Regions from separate parts of the Anaeromusa burkinensis DSM 3853 genome, predicted to be linked through region 1. Evidence: riboswitches for the same ligand, from Rfam matches in the RefSeq annotation. Region 1 holds a riboswitch; the other holds the start of a gene.
The links. Region 1 has a riboswitch for thiamine pyrophosphate ahead of thiC (phosphomethylpyrimidine synthase ThiC). Riboswitches for the same ligand answer to the same signal wherever they lie in the genome.
Positions count from the first base shown of each region.

Region 2: another riboswitch for thiamine pyrophosphate. It lies ahead of cytX (putative hydroxymethylpyrimidine transporter CytX); the one in region 1 lies ahead of thiC (phosphomethylpyrimidine synthase ThiC).

Region 1 is NZ_KB894592.1:34,402-39,906, forward strand. Features, by position in the region: gene rimI (ribosomal protein S18-alanine N-acetyltransferase) at 1-99, opposite strand, end outside; gene tsaB (tRNA (adenosine(37)-N6)-threonylcarbamoyltransferase complex dimerization subunit type 1 TsaB) at 96-815, opposite strand; gene tsaE (tRNA (adenosine(37)-N6)-threonylcarbamoyltransferase complex ATPase subunit type 1 TsaE) at 796-1,278, opposite strand; gene thiL (thiamine-phosphate kinase) at 1,278-2,276, opposite strand; gene thiC (phosphomethylpyrimidine synthase ThiC) at 2,452-3,753, opposite strand; TPP riboswitch at 3,868-3,969, opposite strand; gene C508_RS0109305 (GerMN domain-containing protein) at 4,039-4,620, opposite strand; gene C508_RS0109310 (N-acetylmuramoyl-L-alanine amidase family protein) at 4,617-5,505, opposite strand, start outside.
Region 2 is NZ_KB894590.1:50,635-56,139, reverse strand. Features, by position in the region: gene C508_RS20830 (methyl-accepting chemotaxis protein) at 1-17, shown strand, start outside; gene C508_RS0108045 (ABC-F family ATP-binding cassette domain-containing protein) at 132-1,688, opposite strand; TPP riboswitch at 1,839-1,949, shown strand; gene cytX (putative hydroxymethylpyrimidine transporter CytX) at 2,037-3,269, shown strand; gene thiM (hydroxyethylthiazole kinase) at 3,230-4,060, shown strand; gene thiW (energy coupling factor transporter S component ThiW) at 4,060-4,554, shown strand; gene C508_RS0108020 (acetate uptake transporter) at 4,823-5,431, shown strand; gene C508_RS0108015 ((2Fe-2S)-binding protein) at 5,461-5,505, opposite strand, start outside.

The DNA of each region.
Region 1 (5,505 bases):
GATCATAGTTCCCTTGCCCCAAGGAGCGGAAAAAGAAGCCTGATTAATCACATCCACAACATCCAGATCGCTGTGCTGCAATTTGCGAAAAACGATCATACGCCGCCAGCCTCCCGGCCATGTCGTTTTTCCCAAAGCACCTCGGCTTCGGAGCGACGAATATACATGGGTTCCAAGGTCATCGCTTCATCACTGTCTCCTTGCTGCAAACGCTGCCAAGCCAAAGCGGCTACACTGGCGGCGCGCGGCATGGCTACCGACAAGGGCGTAGGCGCAAGAAACTCTTGCCAGCCTTTATATTCCTCCTGCTGCAGCCAGGCTGCTCCTTCTCCCAAGGCCATAGCCGGTTCACCAGCAGCAGCCAATTCTTCCAGGGCTGTCCGGAAGGCTACCACCCGCGGCGGCTGCGCTTCCACAACCATCCCATTTTCTATGCGATAACGCCCTTGGTACACATTGCCTTTCTGCGCATCCAAAAATGGGGATAACAACAGTCCTGGCACGGGACAGTTATAGGCCAGCGCTTCCAAGGTCGGTACGCCGATCAGGGGGATGCGCAGAGCGTACGCCAACGCTTTCGCCGTTGCTAATCCAATGCGCAGTCCTGTAAACGACCCGGGCCCAAGACTGACTGCCACCGCTTGCAGCTGTTGTTTTTCTACTTGCGCCGCCTGCAGCAGCATTTCAATATGCGGCAGCAGCAGCTCCGAATGTGTTTTTGCCGTTTCCAGCTTCCACTCCGCCAAAAGAGCCGACTCAGTCGCTAAAGCTACGCCGGAAACCAAAGTAGCCGTCTCAAGAGCCAATACCGGCATTTGCTTTCAACTCCTCACACAATCTTTGATATGCCTCGCCATGGGGCTCCAATTCAATCTCCCGTTCGTCCTGCGCGATTCCATAACGCAAATAAATGCGCAAATGTTCCGCAGGCATTTCCTCCCAAAAAGCATCGGGCCACTCAATCAGCGCGATGCCGCGCCCTTCTACATAGCTGTAAAAATCAATGTCCCAAAGCTGTGAAGCCTCTTCTAAGCGATACAAATCAAAATGATACATTTCACCTTTGCTGCTTTGGTATACATTCATCAGTGTAAACGTCGGGCTTGTTACATCCTCAGACACGCCCAAGCCATGAGTCAAGCCTTGCGAAAAAAGTGTTTTCCCCGCCCCCAAATCGCCGGAAAGGCAGAGCACTTCATGCCCCTGCAATAAGCTTCCCAACCGCTGCGCCAGCTTCCAAGTTTCCTCCGGCGACACCGTCTTCCATTTCCACGACATTACATGTCCTCCTGTCGGAAATGATTATAGCCACGTGGCTGCAGCAGCGTCCTCTGCCCGTCGTTCTGACGCAGATAAACCCCTTGCCCCCGGTTGACTGTGCCAATCACCGCCAACGGCAGCTCAGGCGCCTCACGCTGCAACTGCGCCAGCGTATCCGGCGACATCGTGCCAAGAAGCTGATAATCTTCGCCGCCGTAAAGAGCCCACTCCAAGGGATTGATCCGGGCTTGAAGCGCAGCATGCAGCACCTCTGTTGACAGCGGCACATCAGCCGCCCTTAGCTCTATCGAAACTCCGCTGGCCTCGGCGATTTCATTAGCCTCACTGGCCAAGCCGTCGCTAATGTCATTGAGACTGTTTACACCGGCTTCCCCCAGCATTTTCCCCCAGGCAACCTGGGGTCTGGGGCGCAAATGCCTCTCATGCAAAGTTTTTACCCAAGGCTCTTCTGGGGCTTCCTGTTGGCCCAGCAGGCACAAACCAGCGGCCGAATCTCCCACCGTGCCGGTCAGGACCACTACGTCGCCGCACTGAGCGCCGCTGCGGTAACAGACCTTCTGAGGCAGCGCCTCGCCGGTAACAACCACATTCAAGACCAAGCCTTGCAAAGAGGAAACCGTATCCCCGCCAATAATGCCCACGTTATATTCTTTAGCCAGCGCCCTCATGCCTTGGTAAAGCTGTTGTACAAATTCCACCTGGCAATCCTGCGGCAGCGCCAAAGAAATCAACGCATGACGCGGACTACCTCCCATTGCGGCAATATCGCTAAGATTGGCCGCCATCGCCTTCCAGCCAAGACTCCAGGCATCGGTGGTAGTCAAAATAAAATGCACGCCTTCCACCAGCATATCCGTGGTCAGCAGCGTCACATGATCTGGAGTCGGTTGTACTACAGCGGCGTCATCGCCAATACCGACAATTACTCCAGGCGTCTGCTCGGCCTCCTGGAGTAAACGAATCAGGCCAAATTCGCCTACTTCGCATATTTTCATATTCCCATAGCTCCCATCCTAAAAAGATAGCATCTGTTTTGTTTATTCTTGACCAACAAGCAATTCCCTGCTGAAAAAAGAAAGACGAGGGCCCCTTTCTACAGAAAGAGTCCCCCGCTTCATTGCGGTATTTCTATAAACAAATGCCAGGATAAGGAGAACGAACAGCCTTCTTTTAGCAGGAACCGCCCGGTTTTCCCAAATGCTCGCTGACAATCTTCATGGCGCAATAATCGCCGCACATCGAGCAGGCTTCCGCGTTGCCGGCGTTTCTCTCCTGCCGGTAGCGGCGCGCCTTTTCCGGATCCAAAGCCAACGAAATCTGGCCTTCCCAATCCAGCGCCTTACGGGCTTTCGCCATCGATAGATCCCACTCTTTCGCGCCAGGCACGCCCTTCACAATATCTGCAGCATGCGCCGCAATGCGCGAGGCCATTACGCCTTCACGTACATCGTCAATAGTCGGCAGAGCTAAATGTTCAGCAGGCGTCACGTAGCATAAGAAGTCGGCGCCAGCGGCCGCCGCCAGCGTACCGCCAATAGCAGCTGTGATATGATCATAGCCCGGGGCCACATCCGTAACCAACGGTCCTAGAACATAGAAGGGGGCTCCTTTACAAAGACGCTTCTGCAACTTCACATTGGCCTCAATCTGGTCATACGGCACATGGCCAGGTCCTTCCACCAGCACTTGCACGCCCTTGCCCCAGGCACGATCAACTAGCTCGCCCAAAATCAGCAATTCCTGCAATTGTCCGCGGTCGGTGGCATCTGCTAAACAGCCGGGGCGCAAGCCATCGCCTAAGCTGATGGTCGCATCATGACGCAAACAGATATCCAGCAAATCATCATACCGCTCATACAAGGGATTTTCCTTATTATTATGCAGCATCCAGCCGGTTAAGAAGGAACCGCCGCGGCTGACAATGTCCATCACGCGACCTTCCCGGCGCAGCCTGCCGATGCTTTCCATCGTAATACCGCAGTGAAGCGTCATGAAGTCCGCACCGTCTGCCGCTTGCTTTTCAATCACATGCAGCATGTCGTCTGCGGTCATCTCCATAATGGAACCTTTGCTTTTAATGGCTTCCACCGTGGCCTGATAGATGGGTACGGTACCGACGGCAATGGTCGAGCGTTCAATAATCGCTCGCCGGGATGCGTCAATGTTATCGCCAGTGGACAAATCCATTACCGCATGAGCCCCTGCAGCAATAGCTGCATCCAGCTTAGCTAATTCCGGTTCCAAATCAGGAAACGCACTGGATGTACCGATATTGGCGTTTACCTTGGTCGAAAGACCCTCGCCAAACCCAAACGGACGCAAAGACGTATGATTGACATTGGCGCATATCGCCACCGTACCAGCGGCTACTTTTTCCCGCAACGTCTCTGGCGCCATGCCCTCCGCTTTAGCCACTCCAGCCAGAACCTCGGTGATTTTGCCTTGTCTTGCCAACTGCATTTGTGTTGCCATGTTTATTTGCCTCCTTCTCGTTCCAGCCTTAAGCCGGACGGCATGCAGCCGCTGAGAGGAAGCCAGCGATACTAACAAGGGACCCTCTCGTAAAGAGAGGGTATGCAAAATCATAATGATCTTGTCCCACTTCCCTACGCTGGCATTACCCAGAATCAGGTTCCAAGGGTCAACCGCCGCAGCAGTTTCTCAGCTTTCGCTCCCCTAGTGGCTACTATGCAATTATTTATTAGTTATTGTAGCATAACAAAGCCGCCGAAGCAATCGGCGGCTCAAAAGGACCATTTAGTGTTTAATTATTTTTTCCGAGCGGCTCAGGGGCTCGCTGATGTCTACATGCCCCTGCAGAGTAGTGCGGCGCTTGCCTTCTACTAAAATTTGCACGCTCTGCACTTCTGGAAATTCAGTTAACGTATTTACAATGGCCGCCACTAACAGACGCTCGCTCGTAGACCCGGCGTTTTGAGTAATCGCCTCGCTAAAATCCACATAAGCAATTTCGTCTTTAACCCATAAGCCTTTAATTTTTACTTCTTTCGGCAGCAACCCCACCATACCGCTTCCATGGGGCGGAGCCGCCAGCAGTTCCATTGCCGTTTGAGCCGGATGATCATTTTTTTTCACCTGGAAAACTTCCGGTAACAACCATCTGGCATCGTTAGAACCTCTATATACCTTGATTCGCATAGTCCCTGGCTCTGGTTGCGACATATCCCCTGATGGCACCAGAACTGCAGTCGCTGGCGTCGCCGCTGTTGCAGGCGCTGTTGCCGACGTTTGCGCCGAAGACGGTTTCATGTCGTTTGCGCAACCGCCTAAAAAGAGCGCCGTCATCAATAAGCACGCTATCGTAATATACCGCATCATTGGCTCCCCCCTGACGCTGCAGCCTTGCGGAAAAAGCTATCCAATCCCATAACAATGGCGTTAGCCATTTTTTGTTGAAACGTCGGCGAAGCCAATAAACGTTCTTCTTCTGGATTGGAGATGAAAGCTAATTCTACTAAAGTCGCCGGCATAACCGTTCTTTTGATCACATAGAAATTGGCTGTATTGGATCCACGGTCATTCCGTCCGCCTGCATTAAGCAGCTGCTCCTGCAAGCAATCGGAAAGCAGACCGTCGTATTTCGTCTTTTCATAGTAAAAGCTGCTGGTCCCGCTAGCCGTGGGGCTGCTGAAGGAGTCGTTATGAATGCTGACAAACGCATCGGCTCTAGCGTTATTGGCCACGGCCGTCCTCGCGCTCAGTTCCTCAACATTGCTCGCATTGGGACCAAAAACATCCTTGTCAGTTACACGAGTCATCACAACTTTAGCGCCTGACTTTTCCAAAAGCGCTTTTGTTCGCATAGCTATCGCCAAAGTAACATCTTTTTCTTTCAGACCGCTCGGTCCAAGCGCGCCTGAATCGCTGCCGCCATGGCCCGGATCAAGAGTAATCACTTTCCCTTTGAGGCCAGCTGAAAATTTCAACTTAGTCAAAGGAGCGGAAGACGATTGTATGTCTAATACTATTCGAAAAGGCCGTCCCGCCTTATCGTCCGCCGGTAACGTAAACACCTTATAATCTCCGGCTTGCACCACGCCAGGCAAATTCACTGTTAAAGCAAGATCCGATCCGCTGCGCTTAAAAACCGCCGTATTGGCAATTTTTCCGTCCAACTGATAGGAAGCTTTGACCCCTTTCCCCAGCTTCACTCCTGGCAAGGCCAACGTCAAATTAGGCAATGGCGTCGCCGATACCGCCGCT
Region 2 (5,505 bases), on a different contig from region 1:
AAACCAGCGTTTCCTAAAACGCTGGTTTTTTCATGAGAATCCTATCGTTAAATTCTTATCATCACTAGGAATTCGCTAATGTAAAGAATCGTTTTGACGTAAGACGTGAACAAATCGGCGATTTCCTTAAACTAAACGATCTTAGTAGTCCAGTCCTCCACATTCCAAATGTGAGTTACCCAGTCTTCATAGAACTCCGGTTCATGCGACACAAGGAGAATGGTTCCCTTAAACTCCTGCAGCGCTCGCTTAAGCTCGGCTTTGGCTTCTACGTCCAAATGGTTGGTCGGCTCGTCAAGCACCAGCCAGTTAATATCTTTGAGCATCAGTTTGCATAGGCGTACTTTGGCGCTTTCCCCGCCGCTGAGCACCATGATCTGACTGGTAATATGCTCATTGGTCAAACCGCAGCGCGCCAAGGCCGCCCGCACTTCATAATTGGTCATGCCGGGATATTCCTGCCAGACTTCTTCAATGGCCGTGTTGGTATTATGGCGAGTGGATTCCTGCTCAAAATAACCGGTAAATAAATACTCTCCTTGGATGACTTCGCCGGCAAACGGCTTGATTTCTCCCAACAGGGTCTTAAGGAGCGTAGATTTACCCAAACCGTTAACCCCGCGAATGGCTACCTTCTGGCCTCGTTCCAGCAAGATGTCTACTGGGCGGGTCAGCGCCTCATCATAACCCAGCACCAGACCTTTCGCCTCGACAATGGTTCGGCTTGGCGTACGGGCTTCGCGGAAAGAAAACGATGCAGTCGTCTTTTCCCGGGGTTTTTCTAAAATTTCCATCTTATCCAGGCGCTTCTTGCGGCTGTTGGCCATGCCGCGCGTAGCTACGCGCGCTTTGTTGCGGGCAATGAAATCCTCCATACGCTCCACTTCCTGCTGCTGCCGTTCATACGCCCGTATCTCCTGGTTCTTGCGCACCTCATAGGCCGCCTGGAATTGATCATAGTTGCCGCTGTAGCGGGTCAACACGGTATTTTCCACATGATAAATGACATTGACCACTTCATTCAAGAAAGGAATATCATGAGAAACAAGAATGAAGCTATTTTCGTAGGACTTCAAGTAGCCCTTGAGCCATTCAATATGTTCAAAATCCAGATAGTTGGTAGGCTCATCGAGAATCAATATCGTGGGGTTTTGCAGCAGCAGCTTGGTCAAAAGCACCTTGGTCCGCTGACCGCCGCTCAGATCCGCCACATCGCGATCCAGGCCGATTTCACCTAAACCCAGGCCATTCGCCACTTCCTCGATTTTAGCATCCAAAATATAAAAGCCGCTATGTTCCAAGGAGTCCTGAATCTCTCCCACAGTAGCCATCATTTCATCCATTTCTTCCGGAGACGCCTCGCCCATTTTCTCGTATAAAGACAACATTTCCGCTTCCATATCGAACATGGCTTGAAAGGCTTCCCGCAGCACTTCCCGAATGCTTTTGCCCCGGCTAAGAACCGTATGCTGATCCAAATAGCCCACCGTTACCCGGCTGGACCAGGCTACTTTCCCCTCATCCGGCGTCAGTTGCCCCGTAATAATATTTAAAAAGGTAGACTTCCCTTCGCCATTGGCGCCGACCAAGCCTACATGCTCTCCCTTAAGCAAACGAAACGACACTTCCTGCAAAATCTGGCGAGCCCCAAAGCCTTGGGACACGTTTTCAACGGTCAATACACTCATGTTTTTCTCCTCGAAACTTCATACTCATTCACTCACAGATAGCTTATATTTTAACGTGTCAAAGCCCTGGCTGTCAAAGGAAAAGTGCTTTTCCCCGCTCGATCTCTTGCCAGTCAGCAGGCATCGTGCTATGATGAAATTCAGAATCAAATAGCAAGCTAGGGGGGCCAGAAGCGGCTGGCTGAGATACGAATCCTCATTTCGTGACCCTTTGACCTGATCTGGATTATACCAGCGTAGGAAAAGCTCCCATGCATGCCATGCAAGCGCATTCCCTGCGGAATGCGCTTTTGTTTTTCCCTCACCTTGTTCATTTGCTTGCTTTTTCAAAAGAAAGAAGGTATCTTCATGCAACAAACCTTAAAAACCATTCGCTTTCCTCATTTTTTCTTTCTCTGGTTCGGCGCCGCCGTTTCCATGGCGGAAATATTAGCCGGAGGTCTCTTAGCTCCATTAGGATTTCAAGACGGCTTGCTGGCTATTTTAGGCGGTCATGCACTGGGAACGGTTCTATTGGTTCTCTGCGGTCTCATCGGCTTTCGCGAAGGCCTTTCCGCTATTGAATCTACACGCATCTCCTTTGGCGTCTACGGCGCCAAGCTCTTTTCTGTCTTCAATATTTTGCAGTTGGTTGGCTGGACTTCGATTATGATCCTGGCGGCCGCCCGCTCACTGAATGAAACCAGCCGCCAACTTTGGCAAATAGATCAGTATGGCCTTTGGTGCCTTATTGTCGGCGCTTTGGTACTTTTCTGGATCGTCCTAGACCGCGAAGCCGGCTGGAAAAAAGCCAATATGGCCGCCGCTTTGCTTTTATTCGCCTTGACCCTCGTCATGAGCAGCGTCGTCTTCTCTGACACTACGGTTTTAAGCAAGCCCGCCGAAGGAGGCATGCCTTTTGGGGCTGGCTTTGAACTCAGCGTGGTCATGCCCCTTTCCTGGCTGCCGCTTATCGCCGACTACACCCGCTTCGCCCGTTCCGGCCAGGGAGCCGCCTGGGGCAGCGGCTTAGGCTATTTTCTCGGCAGCTGCTGGATGTACATTATCGGCCTTAGCGTGGCTCTTGTCGCTGGCCAGGCCGATCCCGCCGGTATGCTGCTGGCTGCCAATCTGGGCCTCTCGGTTTTAGCCATTGTTCTATTAGCCACCATTACCACCACTTTTATGGATGCCTACTCCGCCGGTGTCAGCGTACATACGCTGCTCCCGGGCTTCAATGAAAAGCACGCGGCTTTAGCGGTAACCGTCGCCGGTACCTTGCTGGCTCTCGGCGTCGACATGGAACAATACGAAGATTTCCTGCTCTTAATTGGTTCGGTCTTCGCGCCGCTCTTCGCCATCTTGCTCAGCGACTATTTTCTCTTAGGAAACCGCCAACTGCGCCCCGGCCTCATGGTTAATTGGCTGGCGCTGGTCATTTGGGCTTTGGGTGTTGCGCTTTACTACCAGCTGCTCAAGCTTGATTTAGTTATCGGCGCGACCATTCCGGTCATGTTCGCCACTGCGGTTACGTATATCCTCGTAGGGAGGTTTGCAGCCAAATGGAGCTTGCAGAAAGACTCGCTGAAAACATCCGCTTAATTCAAAAGCAACGCCCCTTGGTACATCAAATTACCAATCAAGTGACCATGCAAGATTGCGCCAACATCACCTTGGCCATCGGCGCTTCCCCAGTCATGGCTAATGCGCCGGAAGAAGCCGCTGAAATCACGGTTCATGCCAAGGCGCTGGTGCTAAATCTGGGAACTTTGCAACCCCGCAGCGCTGAAGCCATGCTCTTGGCAGGAAAAGTCGCCAAAGCTCACGGCGTGCCCGTCGTGCTGGACCCTGTGGGCGTAGGAGCGACTCGCCTGCGGCAGCAAACGGCCGCACAACTGCTCACAGAATGTCCTCCTGATATTATCCGAGGCAACCTGGCGGAAATCGCCGCCCTGGCAGGACAGACAATCACCAGTCCCGGTGTTGATGCTTTAGCCGAGACGGCTCAAGCTGCTGAAACCGCTTACTCTCTAGCCAAAAAGCTGCGCTGCATCGTCGCGGTTTCCGGAGAAACCGATTGGATTGCCTCTCCTCAGCACCAAGCAGCCAGCTTGCATAACGGAGTGCCTTTATTGCGTTTAGTAACAGGCACAGGCTGTATGAGCAGCTCCCTTATCGGCTGCGCTGCAGCCGTTTCTTCTCCCTGGGAAGCAGCCATAACCGGCCTTGCTTGTATGGGCATTGCCGGCGAGCTGGCTGCTGCCAGCTTAACTCCTTCGCAAGGAACTGGCAGCTTCCGCACCGGCTTATTTGACGCCGTCTCCACTTTGACCGGCGCTGCGCTGCGCCAGCATCTGCGCCTGCAACTATCATCCCTATCAGGAGGTGCCTAATGCCAATTCGTCCGCTTGCTTTTACCGCTCTATTTGTAGCCTTAGGCGTGCTTTTAGGCCACTTAGTCTACATCCCCATCGGCGTTGCCAAATGCTTTCCTATGCAGCACGCCATTAATGTCCTTTTAGCCTCCCTCTTAGGCACGCGTTACGCCGTCAGCGGCGCTTTCACGATTTCCCTGCTGCGCAATCTTCTTGGAACCGGATCGATTTTGGCCTTTCCAGGCAGTCTCTGCGGCGCTTTCCTGGCAGGCTGGCTCTTCCGTCGTACTGGTCACATTGCCGGCGCCGTAGCCGGTGAAATCATAGGTACAGGTTTCCTAGGCGGCTTGCTGGCCTATCCAGTCGCCTCGTGGTTTCTCGGTTCTCAAGTCGGCGCATTTTTCTTCATTATCCCCTTTCTTATCAGTACTACCGGCGGCAGTCTGATTGCGTACGTGCTGTACCGCACGCCGTTGACTACAGTTTTACAAAAACGTTTATCTTCGCACTAACTTGTAATTGTAATCTTTATAACCATTGCAAAAAACGTGTTCCGCATATGCGAAACACGTTTTTATATTTTTTGATACTATTACTTTATAACACAACATAAGCCTCTTAACAGCAGTTATCTAACGTAATTTGGATAAATTGCTCTTCTTTTGCCTAAAATAACGATAAATCAGGGAAAAAGAGTAAAAATAGATTGACAGCACAATTTGCGGCATGCTATTTTATTGTTCGTCGGATTTATTTTATTTTTTTAATCAGGAGGCATTTATGGAACAAAAACAGCATGTACAAATCGTCGTCGCCGATCCTACCGCCCTAGGCCTATTTGGCTTAGCCATTGTCACCTTTGTCGCCGCTTCACAGAAGCTGGCTTGGACAACCGGCGTTTCCTTCATCATTCCCTGGGCCGTTTTTCTCGGCTCTGCCGCGCAGCTCATGGCCTGTGTTTACGATTTCAAACATAATAATATTTTTGGCGCTACTGTATTCGGAGCTTACGGCCTTTTCTGGATTGGGGTCGCTTCTTGCCTACTTATTAAGCTCGGGGCTTTCGGACCGCAATTAGCCGCTTCCGTTGATATCCAACAATTAGGCTTTGCTTACTTCGGTTATTTTATTTTCTCGATTTTCGCAACAATAGCCGCCACAGCAGCTCACAAAGTGCTGTTAACCATCATGATCCTGATCGACGTGCTGCTTCTTTGCCTTTCTCTCGACGCCTGGGGCGTAGGCGGTCATTTTCCCCATACGTTGGCAGCCTGGTCGGAATTTGCCATTGCTTTGCTCTCCTTCTATGGCAGCGGCGCTACGTTCCTCAACAAATTCTTTAATCGTCCTCTTCTTCCTTTAGGAAAAGGACTGCAGCTTTTCAAATAAAAGAAGCCGTGCAAAGTGCACGGCTTCTTTTATTGTTCCTCCGCCTCCGCCAAGAGCGCTTCGATTTTAGGCGT